2 regions of the Priestia sp. J2 genome follow, and region 2 is predicted to be linked to the other one. Evidence: a T-box and tRNA genes for the amino acid it is inferred to sense, from the RefSeq annotation. Region 2 holds a T-box; the other holds one or more tRNA genes.
The links. A T-box is a leader RNA that pairs with one kind of tRNA and senses whether it is charged. The one in region 2 lies ahead of pheS (phenylalanine--tRNA ligase subunit alpha), so its partner is inferred to be a tRNA-Phe.

Region 1 (12,217 bases), 510 kb from region 2:
ATAACCTCATGCATTTTCTATGTTTATGCCTTATACTGTAAGGTGGGACAAAATGAGGCACCTTAACCCCATGCGGTTAAAGGTTCTTTATCAAACTTGTATTTCAAAAGTTGACTCACTATAATTGTGACAGGTTAACTTGTTTCGGATATATAAAGAGGAGTGAATAAATATATGGCTTTAACAGCTGGAATTGTTGGTCTTCCTAACGTCGGAAAATCAACATTATTTAATGCAATTACACAAGCGGGCGCAGAATCTGCGAACTACCCTTTCTGTACGATTGATCCTAACGTAGGTATCGTAGAAGTACCTGATCATCGTCTTCAAAAACTTACAGAGCTTGTAAAACCTAAAAAAACAATCCCAACAGCATTTGAATTCACAGATATCGCTGGAATCGTAAAAGGTGCTAGTAAAGGTGAAGGATTGGGAAATAAATTCTTATCTCATATTCGAGAAGTAGATGCGATTTGTCACGTTGTGCGTTGTTTTGAAGATGAAAACATCACGCACGTTTCAGGAAAAGTAGATCCTATCTCAGATATTGAAACAATTAATTTAGAGTTGATTTTAGCAGATTTAGAAACGGTAGAGAAACGTATTGGCCGTGTTCAAAAAATGGCTAAACAAAAAGACAAAGAAGCAATGTATGAATACGAAATTCTAGAGAAACTAAAGAATGCATTTGAAAGTGATCAGCCAGCTCGTGCTGTATCATTTACAGAAGAACAAATGAAATTAGTAAAACAATTTCACTTGCTAACGATTAAGCCTATTCTTTATGTAGCAAACGTTGCTGAAGATGAAGTAGCCGATGCATCTGCTAACGAATATGTAGCAAAAGTGCGTGAGTATGCGGCAAGCGAAGGTGCAGAAGTAATTGTTGTTTGCGCACGCATTGAATCTGAAATTGCTGAACTTGAAGGAGAAGAAAAAGCAATGTTCCTTGAAGAACTAGGCATTGAACAGTCAGGTCTAGATCAGCTTGTACGTGCAGCGTACGATTTACTTGGATTAGCTACGTACTTTACAGCTGGTGAGCAAGAAGTACGCGCGTGGACGTTTACACAAGGTATGAAAGCTCCTGAGTGTGCAGGTATTATTCATACAGATTTTGAACGTGGATTTATTCGTGCAGAAACGGTGTCATACGAGGATTTATTAGCTGCTAAAACAATGGGAGCAGCTCGTGAAGCTGGAAAAGTACGTTTAGAAGGAAAAGAATACATCGTAAAAGACGGAGACGTTATGCATTTCCGCTTTAACGTATAAAATTAAAAGCCGAAAGGAGATATCTTCTTTCGGCTTTTATCGTTGGCGAAAATATTAGCGTATATTTACGAAACAGCCCGCAATGCATATTGCTTTGCCTAGGGTAGTGTGCTATAATTTTAATTCGTGAGTAATATTTTATTGCTCCTTGCCCGTTTCGGGCCGTTAGACCAAAAGGAGGTGACAGTGATGAGAAAGTATGAAGTAATGTACATCATCCGTCCAAGCATTGATGACGAAGCAAAGAAAGCATTAGTTGAGCGCTTCAACGGCGTATTAACTGATAATGGTGCTGAAATCGCAAATGTTAAAGAATGGGGTAAACGTCGTTTAGCATACGAAATCAATGATTTCCGTGACGGTTACTACATGATTCTTGACGTGGCGGCTACTTCAGAAGCAGTTTCTGAATTTGATCGTCTTGCGAAAATCAACGAAGACATTATCCGTCATATCGTTGTTAAACAAGAAGCATAATTAAACGTTTAAATAAATGGGTTTTATTTCCTTAAGGAGTGGTTCTGATGATGAATCGCGTAATTCTCGTAGGACGCTTAACCAAAGATCCTGAATTACGTTATACCCCGAGTGGAGCAGCGGTTGCAACATTCACTTTAGCGGTAAACCGCACATTTACAAATCAGCAAGGTGAACGTGAAGCTGACTTCATCAACTGTGTTGTATGGCGTCGTCAGGCTGAAAATGCAGCCAATTTCCTTAAAAAAGGAAGTTTAGCTGGTGTTGATGGTCGACTACAATCTCGCAGTTACGAAGGACAAGACGGTCGTCGTGTATACGTAACGGAAGTTGTAGCGGAAAGTGTGCAATTTTTAGAGCCGAAAAGTGGCGGTGGGGATACGCAACGCAGTAACTTTGCTAACACTGGAGGATCTGGACAAGGCTCTCCATTTGGAGATAATCAGAACCGTAACTCAGGTAATCAAGGTTATACTCGCGTTGATGATGATCCATTTGCAAATAATGGCGAGACAATTGACATTTCTGATGACGATTTACCGTTTTAATTCGCAGTAGATTATCCGGAGTATAAAATTTTATAGAAACTTTTAAGCGGAAGGAGGCGTATCAAAATGGCAGGTGGACGTAAAGGTGGACGCAACAGACGTCGTAAAGTTTGTTTCTTCACAGCAAACGGCATCACTCACATCGATTACAAAGATGTAGATATGCTTAAAAAATTCGTTTCAGAGCGTGGTAAAATTTTACCTCGTCGTGTAACTGGAACAAGCGCTAAATACCAACGTAAATTAACGATCGCTATCAAACGCGCTCGTCAAATGGCATTATTACCATATGTTTCTGGTGAATAATGAACGGTATAAAAAGAGGCAGTAAGGATTCCCTTACTGCCTCTTTTTACATTACATTAGGTGCTCTTTTGTCAAATAGTTGCTTCTTATGAACTGAATCGATAAAATAAATAATAGTCTATATCAACGAGGTGAAGTTGTGAAAGGAATTCGATATATTACAGAAGGAGCAGCTCTTTTAGCGCTGTTTGTAGCGCTGTTGCTTTTTTCACTATACATACCTGTTGTGGGAACCATTTTTCAACTAGCGCTAGCTGTTCCATTTATTGTGTATACCGTTCGTCATGGGTGGAAAAAGGCAATATTATTTTTAGTAGTAGGGTTGTTATTGACTTTGTTATTTGGAAATGTATTGACTCTTCCTTTTACACTTGTATTTGGTATTGGTGGATTAGCAATAGGAATGCTTTACCGACAAAAACAAAAAAGGTATACCATTTTACTAGGCGGCACGGTTGCATTTAGTTTAGGTTTACTTTTATTGTTCGTAGGAGCAAATGTCATTTTTAATGTTAATTTAATGGAGCAAATAAATAATGCTTTAGATCAATCGATTAATCAAAGTATTGAAATGATGAAAAGTTTAGGACAAGACGTTAAGGAATCTCAAATTGACCAAATGAGAGATGCATTTGATATGTTTAAAAATCTGCTGCCTCTATTAATTGTTATGGGTGGAGTTATTCTAGCCTTTTTCTCTCAGCTTATTGCTACGCCTATTCTTAAAAGAACAGGTTATGAGGTGCAAGCATTCCCGCCTTTTCGTGAATTTAAACTTCCTAAAAGTATTCTATGGTATTATTTGATTGCATTAATCTTATCTTTCCCATCTTTTAATATTGAACAAGGTACATTTATGTACGTAGCTATTATCAACATCGTGATGGGACTGCAAATGCTAGTCGTGTTACAAGGGATCTCTTTTATTTTCTATTTCTCACATCAAAAAGGGTATGCCAAAGCAATTCCAATTGTTGTAACAATTTTAGCATTAATTATTCCAATTATCCTTCAAATTGTGCGCATCTTAGGTATAATTGATTTAGGATTTAATTTAAGAAAACAATTAGACACAAAAAAGTAGATATTGTGGAACTTAAAAAAGTAGGAGCTGAAATGGATGCCTGTCTTTACAAAAAAGAACGTCATTCGCTATCCATTTTACTCATTGTATAGTATAGCCCTGATTTTAGTAGGTATCGTGACCTATCATAATTGGATCATAGGAATGATAGGCTTTATATTACTATTAGCCTGTCTTTTTCTATACATGAGAATGGAGCGAATGCTGTCCGATGAGTTTGAAACCTATATTTCAATGCTGTCTCATCGGTTGAAAAAAGTAGGCGAAGAGGCATTAATGGAAATGCCGATTGGGATTATGCTATTTAATGATGAATATCAAATTGAATGGACCAATCCTTTTCTAGCATCTTGTCTGGGTGAAGACACACTAGTGGGAAGATCATTATACGATGTGGCAGAGAGTATTATTCCACTGATCAAACAAGAAGTGGAAACAGAAGTTGTCACGTTGCATGATCGGAAATTCAAAGTGGTGATTAAACGAGACGAGCGCTTACTGTACTTCTTTGATATTACAGAGCAAATAGAAATCGAAAAATTGTATGAGGAAGAACGAACAAGTTTAGGCATTATCTTTTTAGATAATTATGATGAACTAACGCAAGGAATGGATGATCAAGTTAAAAGTAACTTGAATAGCCAAGTAACTTCTATGTTAAATAGTTGGGCTCAAGAATACGGTATTTTTATTAAACGTACGTCTTCTGAGAAATTTATTGCGATTATGAATGAACAAATCTTAATTCATTTAGAGCGAAGCAAATTTTCTATCTTAGACCAAGTTCGAGAAGAGACGTCTAAACAAAATATACCGCTTACATTGAGCATTGGTATCGGAGCTGGTGCTGCTGATTTACCTGAGCTGGGTGCTTTAGCTCAATCTAGCTTGGATTTGGCCTTAGGCCGAGGTGGAGATCAAGTAGCGATTAAACAGCCGAATGGAAAAGTGAAATTCTTTGGCGGCAAGACTAATCCAATGGAAAAACGGACGCGCGTGCGTGCCAGAGTTATTTCTCACGCGTTAAAAGAGCTCATTACAGAGAGTGGAAAAGTGATTATCATGGGTCATAAGTATCCGGATATGGATGCTGTAGGAGCTGCTATTGGGATATTAAAAGTAGCGCAAGTAAATCAGAAAGACGGTTTTATCGTATTAGATCCTGATCATATTGATACAGGTGTTCAGCGAATGCTAGAAGAGATTAAAAAGAAAGAAGGCCTGTGGGAACGATTTATTACGCCTGAAGAAGCCTTAAATCTTGTGAGTGATGATACTCTTTTAGTAGTAGTAGATACGCATAAGCCGTCGCTCGTTATTGAAGAAAGGTTATTAAATCGTATTGAAAATGTCGTGGTCATTGATCATCATAGACGAGGAGAAGACTTTATCGAAGACCCTCTTCTTGTCTATATGGAGCCATATGCTTCCTCGACAGCAGAACTCGTTACTGAGCTTCTTGAATACCAGCCAAAACGATTTAAAATTGATATGCTAGAAGCAACAGCACTTTTAGCCGGTATTATTGTCGATACAAAAAGCTTTACATTACGCACGGGATCTCGTACGTTTGATGCAGCGTCCTTTTTACGTTCTCAAGGCGCAGATACGGTTCTTGTTCAAAAGTTTTTAAAAGAAGATATTACGCAATATGTACAGCGAGCACGCTTCATTGAACATGCAGAGATTTATACAGCGGGTATTGCCATTTCACGCGCTGAACCGAACAAAATGTATGATCAAGTGTTAATCGCGCAAGCTGCAGATACGCTGCTTTCAATCAGCGGAGTGGTTGCTTCGTTTGTTATTTCTAAGCGACGGGATAATCTAATTGGCATTAGTGCTAGATCGCTTGGAGATATCAATGTACAAGTTATTATGGAAAGTCTCCAAGGCGGAGGCCACTTAACGAATGCTGCTACTCAGCTTCAAGACATTAGTTTGGATGAAGCTGAAGAAAGGCTTAAACAAGCAATTGATGAGTACTTAGATGGAGGTAAAAAATCATGAAAGTAATTTTCTTAAAAGATGTAAAAGGAAAAGGCAAAAAAGGTGAAGTGAAAAATGTTTCAGATGGTTATGCACATAACTTCTTATTAAAAAATGGTTATGCTGTTGAAGCTACAGGCGGTAATGTGAAAGTATTAGAAGCACAAAAAAATAGAGAGCAAAAAGATGCAGCTGCAGAACTTCAAGCAAACAAAGAGTTAAAAGCAACTCTTGAAGAACTGACAGTTGAATTAACAGCAAAATCTGGTGAAGGTGGCCGTTTATTCGGTTCTATCACAAGCAAACAAATTGCTGAAGAATTAAAGAAAAAACACAAAATTAAAGTAGATAAGCGTAAAATTGAATTAAATGATGCCATTCGCGCATTAGGCTACACAAATGTACCGGTTAAATTACATCCGGAAGTAACGGCTACTGTAAAGGTACACGTGACTGAACAAAAATAAACGTACGATTGAGAAATAAGTAAATAATATAAAGGGTTGGCGCGGACTTGTATTTGTTCGCGCCAACATTTATGATGAAAGAAAATACTGAAAGAATATAAGAGGGGCATAGAAATATGAGTGATCTTTTTGCTGATCGTCTTCCGCCTCAGAATATTGAAGCAGAGCAAGCGCTATTAGGGGCCATTTTCTTAGAGCCTTCTTCTTTAACCTTAGCATCTGAACTGCTGATACCTGAAGATTTTTATCGGGCATCGCACCAGAAAATCTTTACATGTATGCTGAAACTTTCTGACCAAGGTGAACCGGTTGATTTGGTAACGGTAACGTCTGAATTAGCTGACCAAAAAATCCTAGAAGAAGTTGGCGGCGTATCGTATTTAAGTGATTTAGCTAACTCTGTTCCAACGGCTGCAAACGTAGAATATTACGGTAAAATTGTAGAAGAGAAGTCGATTTTACGCCGTCTAATTCGTACTGCAACGCATATTGCTTCAGAAGGATATGCAAGGGAAGACGAAGTGGAAGTTTTATTAAATGAAGCGGAAAAAAACATTTTAGAAGTAGCACAGCGTAAAAACAGCGGTGTGTTTCAAAATATCAAAGATGTACTTGTACAAACGTACGATGATATCGAAGTTCTTCACAATCGAAAAGGTGACATTACAGGTATCCCAACTGGGTTTAGTGATTTAGATAGAATGACAGCAGGGTTCCAGCGAAATGATTTAATCATTGTAGCGGCGCGTCCATCGGTAGGTAAAACGGCTTTTGCCTTAAATATTGCGCAAAACGTTGCAACGAAAACGGATGAGAACGTAGCAATCTTCAGTTTAGAGATGGGTGCTCAGCAGCTTGTTATGAGGATGCTGTGTGCCGAAGGAAATATTGATGCACAAAGGCTGCGTACAGGCTCGCTTACAGCCGATGACTGGGGAAAGCTCACGATGGCAATGGGATCTTTGTCCAATGCAGGGATTTATATTGATGATACACCGGGTATTCGAGTAGGTGAAATTCGTTCTAAGTGTCGTCGCTTGAAACAAGAAGGCGGACTTGGGATGATTTTAATTGACTACTTACAGCTTATTCAAGGTAATGGACGAAGCGGAGAAAACCGACAGCAGGAAGTATCTGAAATTTCGCGTGCGTTAAAAGCTTTAGCCCGTGAATTAGAAGTTCCTGTTATCGCCTTATCACAGCTTTCCCGTGGCGTAGAGCAGAGACAAGATAAGCGACCGATGATGTCTGATATCCGTGAATCCGGAAGTATTGAGCAGGATGCCGATATCGTAGCTTTCTTATATCGTGAAGACTATTATGAAAAAGACACAGAAAATCAAAATATTATCGAGATTATTATAGCCAAGCAGCGTAACGGTCCAGTTGGAACCGTACAGCTTGCCTTTGTAAAAGAATACAATAAATTCGTTAATCTCGAGCGGCGCTTTGATGACGCAGGAGTGCCGCCTGGTGCATAAAACCTCTCAATATGAGAGGTTTTATTTTATTGTTATCGCATTCGTTCCGCAAAATACGATATATTTGTAATAACTTTTGTTAAATCGTTCGGATTTAATTGACTTTAGTGTGATAAATTGATACACTTATCCATGGTTAAATTATGTCGTAGTGAGCTGTTGCTTACTAAGCGGAGGTGCTTAAGATATGTCTTCAGTCGTTGTAGTAGGAACACAATGGGGAGATGAAGGAAAAGGGAAGATTACAGACTTCCTATCAGAAAATGCAGAAGTGATTGCACGTTACCAAGGTGGGAACAATGCAGGTCACACAATTAAGTTTAATGGTGAAACTTATAAGTTACATTTAATTCCTTCAGGTATTTTTTATAATGACAAAACGTGTGTAATTGGAAACGGTATGGTTGTTGATCCAAAAGCACTTGTTCAAGAATTAAAATACTTACATGATCGCGGTGTAACAACAGAAAACTTACGTATTAGTAACCGAGCTCATGTGATTCTTCCATATCATTTAAAATTAGATGAAGTTGAAGAAGAACGTAAAGGTGAAAATAAGATTGGTACAACGAAAAAAGGTATTGGACCAGCTTATATGGATAAAGCAGCACGTGTTGGTATTCGAATTGCCGATTTACTAGACCGTGAAGTATTTGAAGCAAAATTAACACAAAACTTAGCTGAAAAGAATCGCCTTCTTGAAAAAATGTATGAAGTAGAAGGCTTTACATTAGAAGAAATTTTAGATGAGTACTATGAGTATGGTCAACAAGTTGCAAAATATGTTGTTGATACATCAGTAGTATTAAATGATGCGTTAGACGAAGGACGTCGTGTACTATTTGAAGGCGCACAAGGTGTTATGTTAGATATCGACCAAGGAACATATCCATTTGTTACATCTTCAAACCCAGTAGCGGGTGGAGTAACAATTGGTTCTGGTGTAGGTCCATCTAAAATCAAACACGTTGTAGGTGTATCAAAAGCGTATACAACTCGTGTTGGTGACGGTCCTTTCCCAACTGAATTAACAAACGAAATCGGTGATCAAATCCGTGAAGTAGGACGTGAATATGGTACAACAACTGGTCGTCCTCGCCGTGTAGGTTGGTTTGACAGTGTAGTTGTACGTCATGCTCGCCGCGTTAGCGGAATCACAGACTTATCTTTAAACTCAATTGATGTATTAACGGGAATTGAGACATTAAAGATTTGTGTAGCTTACCGTTATAAAGGGGAAGTTATGGAAGAATTCCCTGCTAGCTTAAAAACACTTGCAGAATGCGAACCTGTATATGAAGAGCTTCCAGGTTGGACAGAAGATATTACGGGTGTGAAAACATTAGATGAGTTACCTGATAACGCTCGCCACTACTTAGAGCGCGTGTCTCAATTAACAGGTATTCCTTTATCTATTTTCTCTGTAGGTCCAGATCGTACACAAACAAATGTATTACGTGGTGTATATAGCTAAATAAAAAGAGTTAGCTCTTCGTGAGCTAACCTTTTTTATTTATAATTGGTGCTTTTTTAACAAGATTTTTAAAAAAGCTCAATAATAAAAAGAAAGTTTTAAAAAAACTATTGCATTCATATGAAATATCATGTTATTATAATAAGCGTCGCTAAGAGATATAACATGAGCCATTAGCTCAGTTGGTAGAGCATCTGACTTTTAATCAGAGGGTCGAAGGTTCGAGTCCTTCATGGCTCACTTTTGTTACAACGTGGCCCGTTGGTCAAGCGGTTAAGACACCGCCCTTTCACGGCGGTAACACGGGTTCGAATCCCGTACGGGTCATTTTTAATATTTTTAATACATAGCATATAGACTGAGGTCCCGTGGTGTAGCGGTTAACATGCCTGCCTGTCACGCAGGAGATCGCGGGTTCGATTCCCGTCGGGACCGCCATTTTGGCTCGGTAGCTCAGTTGGTAGAGCAAAGGACTGAAAATCCTTGTGTCGGCGGTTCGATTCCGTCCCGAGCCATCAAAAAGCATGACTTTATTTAAAGTCATGCTTTTTTCTTTTATTTACATTTAAAAGAAAACGTTATTTGCTTTGCATCTCTTTTATGGTAATATATTACTTTTGTATTTAGAGATGGTTGAAAATCATATATCTTCATGTATAGTAGAGGATGAACTTGTGACGTTTCAAGGGTTATCAAGTATAATAAAACTACGGTATTCAAACAGTATGAATACTATCTTTTATATTTTGCTTCAACTAATAAAGGAGAACGATGATCATGGATAAACGTATTTTAGTCGTAGATGACGAAAAGCCGATTGCAGATATTTTAAAGTTTAATTTGCAAAAAGAAGGTTACGAAGTATTTTGTGCTTATGATGGCGTAGAAGCACTTGAAAAAGTGGAAGAAGTACAGCCTGAAATGATTTTATTAGATATTATGCTTCCTCAGAAAGATGGAATGGAAGTTTGCCGAGAAGTGCGCAAAAAATATGATATGCCCATTATCATGTTAACAGCAAAAGACTCTGAAATTGACAAGGTTTTAGGTCTAGAATTAGGTGCAGATGATTATGTAACTAAGCCGTTCAGTACGCGTGAATTATTAGCACGTGTAAAAGCTAATTTACGTAGACATCAGCAGGTAGCTGTTCCAACAGAAGAAAGTGAAACGAATGAAATTACGATTGGAGCACTTGTTATTCATCCAGATGCTTATATTGTGTCTAAGCGCGGAGAAACGATTGAACTGACTCATCGTGAATTTGAGCTGCTGCATTATTTAGCGAAGCACATTGGACAAGTCATGACGCGTGAACACTTGCTTCAAACTGTATGGGGTTATGACTATTTTGGTGATGTGCGTACGGTAGATGTAACAGTTCGAAGATTACGTGAAAAAATTGAAGATAATCCAAGCCATCCAATGTGGATTGTAACAAGACGTGGAGTAGGCTATTATTTACGCAGCCCAGAGCAGGAGTAATTTTAGATGAAGAAAGTAAGGCTCCTGCAATCTATTCATTTAAAGTTTGTATTGATTTATGTGCTGCTTATTTTAATTGCGATGCAAATTATTGGGGTCTATTTTGCTCGACAATTAGAAAAAGAATTAGTTAACAACTTTCGAACGTCTCTTCAAGAGCGGACAGACTTGCTGACGTATAACATTGGACAAGAAATGGTGAAAAATCGTGATGATGATTCACCCACTCTTGAGGAAGACTTAAAGACTATTTTACGAGATTTTGCTTCAAGACCCAATTTAGCTTCAAATGATATGAATGACATCTCTGAAGTAAGAGTCATTGACCAAAATAGAAGAATCATTGCTACATCGAACTCAAATCCTCAACAGATCATAGGTAAAAAGACTAATGATTTAGCGATTACAAATGCGTTGTTAGCAGGAACGAACTCTGATAATGTATTTGTTGATCAAAGCGGGCAACGAATCAGAGTTATGATACAGCCTATTCGTTTACAGGATAAAGTAGGTGCCAGTCAATCAAATTCAACTAATAAAAATGGAAAAGTTCAGTCTAGCGAAGAAATCTTAGGCGCTATTTACTTAACAGCTTCCATGGAGCCTGTTTACGATCAAATGAGTAATATCAATCAGATCTTTAAAGCAGGTACGGTGATCGCTCTTTTTATTACAGCTATTTTAGGCGTGTTTTTAGCTCAGACGATTACTCGTCCAATGTCTGAAATGAGAAAACAAGCACTTGAGATGGCCAAAGGGAATTTTACGAGAAAAGCTAAGGTATACGGATATGATGAAATTGGTCAGCTAGCTCTCACATTCAACAACTTAACAAGAAAGCTTCAGGAAGCACAGGCAACGACAGAAGGGGAGCGCCGTAAGCTTAGTTCGGTATTAGCTCATATGACGGACGGCGTTATTGCGACGGATCGAAAAGGAAGAGTAATTTTAATTAATGATCCAGCCGCAGCTATGCTAAATGTTTCACGTGAAACGGTTTTGTCTGACCCAGTTGTTTCCCTATTAGATCTTGAAGAAACGCATACGTTTGAAAGCTTGCTCGCTAATCAAGAGTCATTAATTTTGGACTTTAGTACAAAATCGGATCCTTTTATTTTAAGAGCTACCATTTCTGCTATTCAAAAAGAGACCGGTTTTATTAACGGGATTATCATTGTCCTGCATGATATTACAGAGCAGGAGAAAATTGATCAAGATCGCCGAGAATTTGTAGCGAATGTTTCACATGAATTGCGTACGCCGTTAACAACGATGCGCAGTTATTTAGATGCGCTTGCAGACGGTGCTTGGCAAGATAAGGACTTAGCTCCAACATTTTTAAATGTAACGCAAACGGAGACAGAGCGAATGATTCGTCTCGTTAACGACTTGCTTCAATTATCTAAGCTAGATAGTCAAGACTACCGATTTAGTCGTGACCCAATCAATTTTGTAAAGTTCTATCATTACATCATTGATCGCTTTGAAATGACGATTGAACAAGGTATTTCGTTCGTGCGCGACTTGCCAAATGAAGCAATCTATGTCGCTATCGATCAAGATAAAATTACACAAGTATTAGATAACATTATTTCCAATGCAATAAAATATTCACCTGAAGGCGGAACCAT
Region 2 (12,217 bases):
TCAATAGCAGCGATAATTTTTTCTTCCGTCTTTTTACCAAAACCGCTTAGTCCCTGCACTCGATTTTCCATACAGGCCTGATGCAGTGATTCCATGTCTTTAATATCTAGCTCTTTATATAATTTAGCGATTTTTTTACCTCCAAGCCCCGGCAGCTTAAGCAGAGGAATAAGTCCTTCAGGAACTTCTTGCTTTAGTTCTTCTAGTACGCTTGACTCATTTGTTTCCATATACTCTGTAATAACTGCAGCCGTTCCTTTACCAATCCCTTGGAGCTTGGTAAAATCCTCAATCTCTGTCAGCGTTCTCTCGTCCGTTTCTAGCGCTGCAGCTGCTTTTCGAAAAGCAGAAATTTTAAAAGGGTTATCTCCTTTTAATTCCATATATGTAGCAATTGTTTCTAACAATTTAATAATATCCTTTTTATTCATCTCTTTTCACCAGCCTATTATCATAATAACGAAACTTTCAAAACATGATGAGTGATATATGTACTCTCTCAAATTTTTATCTAGACATACTTTTATCTCCGTGAAAACCGCAGAACAGACTGCGATAAAAAAAGAGGGTATCTCAAAAGTATTATGACACTTTCGACACACCCTCTCAACAAGCTATTGTAATTTCATTACATTACACCATACTGAGTCCACAAATCTTGAATGGCAGACGATAAGTATGGAGTATTTTGTACGATATTGATTGCAATTGAAGACTGTTGAATTGGCGTTTGAATTTCACTTACAGGAATCACGGCTCCAATGTATAACAAAATAAAAACGATGATATACACTTCAACGAATCCAAGTGCACCTCCGCCCCATTTATTTAACTGGCGCAGAATTGGCAGTTCGGTTAAAGCCGTTAAAACAGAGCCTGCAAGGCGAAGTACAATGTGAGTAGCAAAAAATAAAATCGCAAATGCAATCATTCGATAAAAAGCGTCTTCTATCGTTCCAGAATCAAATACAAACGATGCGACACTTTGCTGCTGAATATTGTCTGGAAACGGAATCAACAAGCGAAGTCGGCTTGCCAAATCTCCACTAAACATATAAGCGACGATAAACGAAACCGCAAAACTGACAATATGAATGAGTTGCAAAATAAATCCTCTTTTAAGACCTGTTACAAAGCCTAAAAGAAGCAATATAATTAAAATGATATTAAGCATTGACTCAGTCATTCCTCTTTTCCATAAAGTTTTTGTTCAAGTCTCTCATAGTCTTCTTTCAGTTTTATATATTCGTGTACAGCATTCACAGCTGTTAATACTGCTAACTTATTGATATCTAAAGAAGGGTTTTTAGTACTGATTTCACGCATTTTTTCATCCACTATAGAGGCGACAAGTCGAATATGGCTTGTACTTTCGCTACCGACGATGCTGTACTGCTGACCAAAGATGTCAACTGTCGCACGTGTTTTATCTTGTCTTGACACGAGAAAATCCTCCGTTCCACGAAAAATCCTAATCCCTATCATACCACGAAGAAGACTTCAATGGAAACATATCTATATTTAAGCTATCATAAGGGATAGTGCTTATAAAGTAAACTAAAATACCCCGAAAGGAGTGAAGCATTATGTCACATGCTGTTATTAAGGTATCAGCTGATCAGATAGCTAAAATGAAGCTTCATTACACATCCTATTTGCAGCCTAAATTGCCGCAGGGAAGTATTTTTTCGGCTAAAACTCCCGGCTGTTCTATCACTGCATACCGCTCTGGAAAAGTACTTTTTCAAGGAAAAGAAGCTGAAACAGAAGCAGCTAAGTGGGGAGGTCCTTTAGATGCTGCTAAAAAGGCTCCCGTCTCACACCTCCCATCAAACTTCAGTTCACTATCGGTCATTGGTTCTGATGAAGTTGGAACGGGAGATTATTTTGGTCCCATGACCGTAGTTGCTGCCTATGTTCAAAAAGAGCAGCTTCCTTTGTTAAAAGAATTAGGAGTACGAGATTCAAAAGAGTTAACGGATGCTAAAATCATTGAAATTGCCAAGCAGCTTGTTTCGTTTATTCCTTACAGTTTGCTTGTCTTACATAACGAAAAGTATAATGCATTTCAAGAAAAAGGCATGTCACAAGGTAAAATGAAAGCTCTGTTGCACAACAAAGCTTTATCCAACGTGTTAAAAAAATTGGATCCTGAAAAACCTGATGCGATTTTAATTGACCAGTTTGTTGAAAAAAACACCTATTATAAACACATCGTAAAGGAAAAAGAGATTATCAAAGAAAATGTCTTTTTCAGTACAAAAGGAGAAAGCGTTCATTTATCTGTAGCCGCTGCTTCCATTATTGCCAGATACGCATTTTTAAAACAAATGGATTTACTAACGGAAAAGACGGGGATGGTCATTCCTCGCGGAGCTGGAGCACAAGTTGATATCGCCGCTGCTAAAATTATTAAAAAACATGGCGTCAATGCGCTGAACTCTTTAGCTAAAATCCATTTTGCTAATACAGAAAAAGCTTTAAAATTAGCTAAAAAATAAGAGATGTGGAAATCCACATCTCTTTTTTTATTCTTATGAACGAAGCGTTGCACCAAATTCTTTTTCAACAGCTTCTAAAACTGCACCATGTGCTTTTGCTACTTCTTCATCTGTTAATGTGCGTTCAGGATCTAAGTAACGTAAAGAGAAAGCTACAGATTTCTTGCCTTCTTCCATACGCTCGCCTTCATATAGATCAAATACTGTCACGTCTTTTAAAAGTTCTCCGCCCGTCGTATAGATGACGCGCTGAACTTCTCCTGCAAGAACGTTTTTATCTACAACAAGTGCAATATCACGTGTAATAGATGGGAATCTTGGAATAGCTGAATAACGAACTTCTTCGACATCTGCAGCTAATAGCTCTTGAAGGTGTAATTCAAACACGTATGTTTCACGAAGGCCATACTGTTTCTGAGCAACAGGATGAACTTGACCCACGTATCCAATTTCTTTTTCATCTAACCATACAGCCGCTGTACGTCCAGGGTGCATACCGTCTTTTTTAACGGGAGCATATGAGATTCGTTTCTCTAAACCAAGCTGTGCAAATAACCCTTCTAGTACACCTTTAATCACATAGAAATCAACGACTTTCTTTTCACCTTGCCAGCCGTGAGCATGCCATAGACCCGTGATTGCACCAGCTACGCGCTCCTGCTCATCCGGTAATTCCCCTTCACCTTTAGATAAGAACACTGACCCTGTTTCGTATAGCGCAATAGAATCCGATTGACGAGCATTATTGTGCTTCACTGCTTCAAGTAAATGAGGCACTAAGCTTTGACGAAGGATGCTGCGATCTTCACTCATCGGCATTGCTAAACCAATCGTACTTGTTGCATTGAGTGCAAACTGAGTAGCTTTTTCAGCGCTCGTTAACGAATAGGTTGTTGTTTGCGCTAGCCCTGCTCCCTCTAAGAAACGGCGAACTTTACGGCGTCCAAGCTGATACTCTGTTAATTTTCCTGGAGTTGCCACTGTTACAGGAAGCGTTGTAGGAAGGTTGTCATAACCATACATGCGCGCTACTTCCTCCACGATATCTTCTTCAATTGTAATATCGCCTCGACGAGTCGGTACCGTTACAACGATGGTTTCATCTTCGACTTTGCTTTCAAATTGAAGACGGTTCATAATATCTTGTACTTCTTCCATCGACAGTTCTGTACCGAGCACATTGTTAATACGTCCAAGTGACACAGCTACAACAGCAGGTTCCACAGTTAGTGTATCTACTTCTACAGTACCGCTTACCACTTCACCTGAAGCGTATTCAGCCATTAATTCTGCTGCGCGGTCAGCAGCTACACGCGTACGGTTAGGATCAATTCCTTTTTCAAAACGAGCACTTGCCTCACTGCGAAGACCGTGGTCTTTGGAAGCTTGACGAACTGTTAAACCTTTGAAGTAAGCTGATTCAATAAGAACATTTACCGTATCGTCTTTTACTTCAGAGTTTGCTCCCCCCATTACACCTGCAAGGGCTACCGGTTCACTGCCGTTTGTAATAACAAGCTGATTGCCTTTTAATACGCGCTCTTGATCGTCAAGCGTTACAAACTTCTCGCCTTCTGACGCGTGACGTACAACAATTTCTTTTGAACCAAGACGATCATAGTCAAAAGCATGCAGCGGCTGGCCGTATTCAAGCAAAATATAGTTGGTAATATCAACAACGTTGTTATGAGGTCGAATACCAGCTGCCATTAAACGCGTTTGCATCCATAATGGTGACGGAGCAATTTTTACGTTTTTCACAACGCGCGCTACGTAAAGGGGATTGTCTTCTTTTGCCTCTACTTTAACGGAAATATAATCAGCTGCTTGCTCATCAGACGTTTGCACGTTTACTGACGGATACTTCACTTCACGACGTAAAATAGCAGCCACCTCATGTGCTACACCTAACATACTCAAGCAGTCTGAACGATTTGGTGTTAGCCCTAGTTCTAATACTTCATCGTTTAAGTTTAATGCATCTAGCGCATCCGCTCCTACTTCAGCATCACTTGGGAAGACGAAGATGCCTTCTTGATAATCTTTTGCCACAAGCTTGCTTTCAATGCCAAGCTCTTGAAGAGAACAAATCATACCGTTCGATTCTTCACCGCGAAGCTTAGCACGCTTGATTTTAAAGTTACCTGGAAGTACAGCTCCCACTTTTGCAACCGCTACTTTTTGACCTTGTGCCACGTTAGGTGCTCCGCACACGATTTGAACGATTTCTCCTCCGCCAAGATCTACTTGACAGCGGCTTAATTTATCCGCATTTGGATGCTGTTCACGTTCTACAACGTGACCAATTACCACTCCGCTGATGCCTTTATTTAAGTTTTCTACACCTTCAACTTCAATTCCACTTTTTGTGATTTTATCAGCTAACTCTTCTGCCGTTACGCCTGATAAGTCAACATACTCTTGTAACCAACGATAAGATACAAACATCGTAGTCCCTCCTTTATACTTGTTTAAATTGATCTAAGAAACGAACATCATTTGTATAGAAATGACGAATATCATCCACGCCGTGTTTTAACATAGCAATACGCTCTACACCGATTCCAAAAGCAAAACCACGATATTTAGTTGAATCGTATCCAGCCATTTCAAGAACATTTGGATGAACCATACCGGCTCCTAAAATTTCAATCCAGCCTGTTTGTTTACATACATTACAGCCTTTACCTCCACATTTTGCACACGATACGTCTACTTCTACAGACGGCTCAGTGAATGGGAAGAAACTTGGACGAAGACGAATTTCACGGTCTGCACCGAACATCTTTTTCACAAATACTTCAAGCGTGCCTTTTAAATCGCTCATACGAATGTTTTCGTCTACTACAAGACCTTCAATTTGCATAAATTGATGTGAGTGCGTAGCATCATCGTCATCGCGGCGGTACACTTTACCTGGGCAAATAATTTTAACAGGTCCTTTGCCTTCATTCTTGTTCATAACACGAGCTTGAACAGTTGATGTATGCGTACGAAGAAGCGTTTCTTCCGTAATATAGAACGTATCTTGCATATCACGTGCTGGGTGACCTTTTGGCAAGTTCAGCGCTTCGAAATTATAGTAGTCCTGCTCTACTTCTGGTCCTTCTGCTACTTCATAGCCCATTCCTAAGAATAAATCTTCTACTTCTTCAACCACGCTTGTGAGCGGGTGATGCGTACCTGCTTTAACCGGGCGTCCCGGCAGCGTTACGTCAATTGTTTCTGAAGCAAGTTTACGCTCTACCTCGGCTGCTTCTAACGCCGTTTGTTTTTCTTCAATTTTAGATGCAATCGCTTCACGTACTTCATTTGCAAGTGCTCCCATTACAGGACGCTCTTCAGCTGAAAGTTTTCCCATACCGCGAAGTACTTCTGTGATAGGGCCTTTCTTTCCTAAATAAGCTACGCGTACGTCGTTTAATTCTTTTAAAGCACTTGCTGCTTCGACTTTTGCAATTGCTTCTTGTTGAAGTTCTTGTAAACGTTCTTTCATCACTTATTCCTCCTTTTAACGTAAAAAATGACAAATAAAAAAACCTCCTCCCAAAAAAGGGACGAGGATTAGTCGCGTTACCACCCTTGTTAACTATATACACAGACGTATACAGTTCACTTCATTCAAGTTAACGGAATCTCCGGAACACCTTTACATCTATGTAAGATGGTCTAAGTGTCAACTCAAGAGGTGAATTCACTTATTACATTTATAAAAATGCTTTCAGTCATGGCATTTTCTCCCTGCATAAACGGACATAAGCTACTGCTCTCTTTCATCGTTTTTTACATATGTAACTATTGTATTATTATAGTGAAAACACGTTCTCGATGCAACTACATTCCGCGTAAATAATAAAGTAAGATTCCAGAAGCGATGGCAACATTTAACGACTCGCTCTTTCCATAGATGGGAATGTACAGATTCTGATCCGTTTGTTCCAACACTTTCTCGCTTACGCCATTTCCTTCATTTCCCACAATCAGCGCAAATTCGTTTGAAGGTTTTACGTGTGTGTAGACCTTTCCATTTTGTAACGACGTGCCGTAAACTGCTATTCCTCTTTCTTTTAACAATGAAATTATTTCGAGTAAATCGCCTTTTACAATTGGAAGGTGAAAAATAGCTCCTTGCGTTGAACGAACGACTTTTGGGTTGTACACATCCACGCTGCCCTCTCCAATGATAATAGCCTCCACTCCCGCAGCATCAGCGGTTCGGATAATGGTGCCTAGGTTACCTGGATCTTGCACGGCATCTAAAAGCAATACTTTCTGTGCTGTATGAATAATTTCCGCATGCTTTGTTTGAAAACACACGGCAATAATTCCTTGAGGTGTTTCTGTGTCAGATAATAACTTACTAATTGCTTCGTTTACAACGATTATTTCGATACCGTCTATATCCCACTGTGCGGGCACTTCGGTCGATTCGCGTATAATTAGTTCCTTTACACAATCCTTATTTTTGATAGCCTCTTCGACTAAATGAAAGCCTTCTACCATAAAAAGGCCCTGCTTATCACGGTCTTTTTTATTATGCAGTTTTTTCCACGCTTTTACCTGCGGATTTTTAACTGAATCAATTTGTTTCACAAACATAACTCCTTTATCTATACAAAAATAAATAGTTCGATTACATTTTGTTCAATAATCATTAGATAAGTTTCACTTTATTGTACATAGAAATCGCAAAGAAAACAAAAACTATTGGTAACTTTACGATAGCTGAGGTGAAAATGATGGATCTTAATTTACGAAATGCTGTTATTGCAAACGTTTCAGGAAACTCAAAAGAAGAGCTTGAGGCTACAATTTCTGACGCTATTCAAAGCGGTGAAGAAAAAATGCTCCCTGGACTTGGTGTTTTATTTGAAGTGCTTTGGGAAAAGTCTCCGGAATCAGAAAAAGAAGAAATTCTGACAACGCTTGAAAACGGTTTAAAATAAATAACCTTTTCCTATGTACAACAAAAAGCTCATTCTCCTAGGAGAATGAGCTTTTTTCAATTATACGTAATGGCGTTAACCGTATCTCGGTCTAAGCGCTTAATGACTTCCGCAATTAATTTAACTGCGTTTTCATAATCATCACGATGAAGCATTGCTGCATGAGAATGGATATAACGAGTTGCAATTGTAATCGAAAGTGCTGGCACCCCGTTAGCTGAAATATGGATAGAACCCGAGTCCGTACCGCCTCCAGCAATTGCATCAAATTGATACGGAATATTTAATTCATCTGCCACATCTACCACTGTATCTCGAAGTCCTTTATGAGAGACCATGGAAGCATCATATAAAATGATTTGCGGACCCTGCCCCATTTTAGAAGAGGCTTCTTTATCAGAAACACCAGGTGTATCTCCAGCGATACCGACATCAACAGCAAATGCAATATCCGGTTCAATAAAGTTAGCAGATGTTTTTGCACCTCGGAGTCCAACTTCTTCTTGCACCGTTCCTACACCATACACAACATTTTCATGTTTTTCATTTTTTAAAGCTTTTAATACATCGATAGCGATTGCACAACCAATACGGTTATCCCAGGCTTTCGCTAGCAGCATCTTTTCATTGTTCATAACCGTAAATTCGAAATAAGGTACAACCTGATCACCAGGTTTTACTCCCCACTCCGCTACTTCTTCTCTGCTAGAAGCACCAATATCGATGAACATATCTTTAATGTCAACTGGCTTTTTGCGAACTTCTGGAGGCAAGATATGAGGTGGCTTTGAGCCAATAATCCCCGTTACCTCTCCTTTAGATGTCACGATGGTTACGCGTTGAGCAAGCATAACTTGAGACCACCATCCGCCTACCGTTTGAAAACGAATAAAGCCGCGTTCATCAATTTGAGTCACCATAAAACCAACTTCATCCAAGTGACCGGCTACCATAATTTTAGGCCCTTGTTCGTTGCCTACTTTTTTTGCAATCAAACTGCCTAGCCCATCCGTCGTTACTTCATCTGCATGAGGTGCAATATATTTCTTCATAACCTCACGCGGTTCACGCTCATTTCCAGGAATTCCTTTTGCATCTGTTAGTGCTTTAAGCATCGTCAATGTTTCATCTAACTTTGTCATATGGATTACCCCTTTCATATGTATACCTCTATTATAGCTAAAAAGAGGTTGAAGTAAAATTTCCCATCCCTTTATTTCTAGTATCCTTGTTCTTGGCGTTTAAAATTCACTTCATTTTTTGACATGTACGCCTCTTCAATATGTTCAGCAGAAAAACCAAACATATCGCCAAGCGTCATGTAAGATGCAAACATGTTCACATAGTTTTCTTTTGACAGGTCCTGCTCGAAAGCAGAAACTTGTGCAAATACCTGTAAAAATTGTGCTGTTTTTGAATCAGCTGCTTTTACTTTTGGCAGCTCAGTTAAATCATCGTATCCTTTTTCAATACCTAAAGAAAGAATGAAATGTACGCCGTCCACAAATTCTTCTAAAATAACAGCATCTTCAGCCGGAGGTTTAACGCTCCAAAATTTGAAGCAGCGCGTTTCGTTTGCCAGCTCTCCCATTTCAACAAGCAGAGCTAAAAGTTTTCTTGGAACCAAGTCTTCCTTATGAAGCTGATGCTTGTCCTCTATATGCTGATCCAGCTGGCGCTGCATGGTAAATAGCTGTTGTAAATTCAATGTAATCACTCCTGTAATTATGTATATCTTCTTCTTTTTAAACCAATAAAGAAATTATATCAAAAATCGTGAAACTTTTTAGAGACTGAAACGTAAAGTAAGAAAACTGTTCCTTGTAAAGGAGGGAGCGTTATGTTTGTTATTGTTATCGTTCGCGTGTTCATTTTCGCGCTTGTTGCTTACACACTATTAAAGCTGGTTCAGCATTTTCGCAGTCCAAAACGGAAGCTTGTAGCAGCTCAGGAACATCAGCAATTTTTTGTCGTTGACGAAAAAACGAATATCCGCAAAAATTTTCTACTAACGTATAAAGGTATTTTATTTGAAGGAGAAAAATACAGCAATCCCAATGAACCAGAGTCTTTGTCGATTACAATGGTGTTAACAGATCCATCTCGATTGCATGAACTGCAAAAACAAGATTTCAAGCTGCTGGAAAATCACGTACACAACATGTATCCAAATGCTCCTATTCGCTGGAAAAGCCCCGTTCGAGAATTTTTACACTGAGCACAAAATCATTTGTGCTCAGCTGATAACAAAAAAGAAAAGTAAATCAAGAGCGGCAAGAATAGGAAAACCTACTGTAAACGATGTGTGCTTCGTTTTATGACGATAGCAATACATACCAATCAGTCCTCCAATGGCTCCTCCGATAGCAGCTACCGTCCACAGTGTGCTTTCGGCAATTCTCCACTCATGTCTTTTCGCTTTTTGTTTATCTCTATACATCATTCCTATCCCTATTATATTAATAACAATAAAATAGGTAAGCAGCAGTTCATTCATGATATGTCCTCCGATAGCAAAAAAGCCTCATCATCTAAAGATGACGAGACTTTATATTCATTACTTATCTAAGCCTTTTTTAGCAGCAGTTGCTAATTCAGCAAATGCTTTTTCATCAGCTACAGCTAAGTCAGCAAGCATTTTGCGGTTAACTTCAATACCTGCTAATTTTAAACCGTGCATTAAACGGCTGTAAGAAAGACCGTTCATACGAGCAGCTGCATTAATACGTGTGATCCATAATTTACGGAAGTCACGTTTTTTCTGACGACGGTCACGATAAGCATACATGTGAGATTTCATAACTTGCTGATTAGCAACTTTATATAATCTATGCTTCGAACCGAAGAAACCTTTAGCTAATTTTAAAACTTTTTTACGACGTTTGCGTGTTACTGTACCGCCTTTTACGCGTGGCATAATTGTTTACCTCCTGTATTGTTTCTATCTCAACCCAAATTACTTAATGTTATCTAATAAGTGACGGATACGTTTGAAGTCACCTTTGCTTACTAAAGAACCTTTACGTAATTTACGCTTTTGTTTTGTAGATTTGTTAGCGAATAAATGGCTTGTGTAAGCACGAGCACGTTTTAATTTACCGCTTCCAGTCTTTTTGAAACGCTTTGCAGCGCCACGATGTGTTTTCATTTTTGGCATGGGGTGTTCCTCCTCGTTCTATTACTTTTCGTTTTTAGGTGCCAAGACTAAGAACATGCTGCGGCCTTCCATTTTAGGAGCCGATTCAACTGAACTTACATCTTCGCAAGCTTGTGAAAAACGTTCAAGTACTTTTTGGCCAATCCCTTTATGAGTAATGGCACGACCTTTAAAGCGAATAGACGCTTTCACTTTGTCACCTTTTTCAAGGAACTTGCGTGCGTTACGAAGTTTAGTGTTAAAATCATGTTCATCAATTGTTGGACTTAAACGAACTTCTTTTAAGTTTACAACTTTTTGGTTTTTACGAGCTTCTCTTTCTTTACGTTGTTGCTCATAGCGGAATTTACCGTAGTCCATAATACGACATACCGGCGGTTTCGCATTTGCAGCAACCATTACTAAGTCAAGATTTACTCGTGAAGCAATTTCTAATGCTTCATTTTTTGATTTAATTCCTAATTGTTCACCATTTTGATCAATTAGACGAACTTCGCGAGCTCGAATGCCCTCGTTTACCATCATGTCCTTGCTAATAAGTAGCCACCTCCAAGGTTTAATGAGCGAATACGCTTGCTTAGACCGATTATTAACTCACACAAAAAAGTGTGAGTACATACTGCACCCACACTTCTATCGTTTTAATTAAGATACGATGTACCTGCTAACTGCTTTATGCGTCACTCAGGTGAGAAGCGGGTGCTTCTTCTTCTGTATAAACAAGTATTCAATTACTTAAGCTATTATAGTATCAACAAAGACAAAAGTCAATGATTTCGTTCTTTTTTCACAACAAAAATTATTGTATCAAAGGAAAACCATTTATGCAACAGTTTTTTATAAATGTTAGATAAAAAAGCAGAGAATTTCAATTCTCTGCTTTTTTCATTAACGAGATGCTTCTGCTTTTACATTTTGTAAAAAGGCTTGGAAATCCACTGTTTCTGAATTCTGCTCACCATATTTACGTACGTTTACTGCTTTATCTTCTACTTCTTTATCCCCTACAACAAGCATGTAAGGAATTTTTTGCATTTGAGCCTCACGAATTTTATAGCCAATTTTCTCATCGCGAGAATCAAGTTCCACACGAATACCCGCAAGCTGAAGCTGTTCTTGCACTTCTTTTGCATACTCAAGATGAACCGTAGGTGATACTGGAATCACCTGAACTTGTACAGGTGCTAACCACGTTGGGAAAGCTCCTTTGTATTCTTCGATTAAGAAAGCGACAAAACGTTCCATTGTTGACACCACGCCGCGGTGAATAACAACAGGTCGATGCTGTTTTCCGTCTTCCCCTACATACGTTAAATCAAAGCGTTCAGGAAGTAAGAAATCCAATTGAACCGTAGATAGCGTCTCTTCTTTACCAAGAGCTGTTTTAACTTGAACATCTAGTTTTGGACCGTAGAATGCCGCTTCGCCTTCAGCTTCATAATAATCAAGGTCAAGCTCATCCATTGCATCTTTTAACATGCTTTGTGCTTTTTCCCACATTGCATCATCATCGAAGTATTTTTCTGTATCTTCAGGATCACGATAAGATAGACGGAATGAATAATTTTCAAATCCAAAATCTTTATAAACCGCTTCAACTAAGCGAACCACAC

Region 1: it encodes a tRNA-Phe, which carries the amino acid that the T-box ahead of pheS (phenylalanine--tRNA ligase subunit alpha) is inferred to sense. The anticodon was not compared.

What each region holds. Positions count from the first base shown of each region.
Region 1 is NZ_CP086208.1:5,042,324-5,054,540, reverse strand. It holds gene LJY09_RS26155 (DUF951 domain-containing protein) at 1-4, shown strand, start outside; gene ychF (redox-regulated ATPase YchF) at 175-1,275, shown strand; gene rpsF (30S ribosomal protein S6) at 1,465-1,752, shown strand; gene ssb (single-stranded DNA-binding protein) at 1,800-2,300, shown strand; gene rpsR (30S ribosomal protein S18) at 2,367-2,606, shown strand; gene LJY09_RS26130 (YybS family protein) at 2,746-3,690, shown strand; gene LJY09_RS26125 (DHH family phosphoesterase) at 3,727-5,700, shown strand; gene rplI (50S ribosomal protein L9) at 5,697-6,146, shown strand; gene dnaB (replicative DNA helicase) at 6,263-7,627, shown strand; gene LJY09_RS26110 (adenylosuccinate synthase) at 7,815-9,101, shown strand; tRNA gene LJY09_RS26105 (tRNA-Lys) at 9,269-9,341, shown strand; tRNA gene LJY09_RS26100 (tRNA-Glu) at 9,357-9,428, shown strand; tRNA gene LJY09_RS26095 (tRNA-Asp) at 9,464-9,539, shown strand; tRNA gene LJY09_RS26090 (tRNA-Phe) at 9,544-9,616, shown strand; gene yycF (response regulator YycF) at 9,879-10,586, shown strand; gene walK (cell wall metabolism sensor histidine kinase WalK) at 10,593-12,217, shown strand, end outside.
Region 2 is NZ_CP086208.1:4,529,875-4,542,091, forward strand. It holds gene polX (DNA polymerase/3'-5' exonuclease PolX) at 1-431, opposite strand, end outside; gene LJY09_RS23455 (CvpA family protein) at 629-1,186, opposite strand; gene zapA (cell division protein ZapA) at 1,183-1,443, opposite strand; gene rnhC (ribonuclease HIII) at 1,587-2,501, shown strand; gene pheT (phenylalanine--tRNA ligase subunit beta) at 2,535-4,949, opposite strand; gene pheS (phenylalanine--tRNA ligase subunit alpha) at 4,963-5,997, opposite strand; T-box leader at 6,052-6,287, opposite strand; gene LJY09_RS23480 (TrmH family RNA methyltransferase) at 6,336-7,100, opposite strand; gene sspI (small acid-soluble spore protein SspI) at 7,241-7,447, shown strand; gene LJY09_RS23490 (M42 family metallopeptidase) at 7,504-8,589, opposite strand; gene LJY09_RS23495 (dUTP diphosphatase) at 8,667-9,155, opposite strand; gene LJY09_RS23500 (hypothetical protein) at 9,288-9,665, shown strand; gene LJY09_RS23505 (DUF1294 domain-containing protein) at 9,684-9,944, opposite strand; gene rplT (50S ribosomal protein L20) at 10,005-10,364, opposite strand; gene rpmI (50S ribosomal protein L35) at 10,404-10,604, opposite strand; gene infC (translation initiation factor IF-3) at 10,626-11,129, opposite strand; ribosomal protein L20 leader region at 11,199-11,321, opposite strand; gene thrS (threonine--tRNA ligase) at 11,493-12,217, opposite strand, start outside.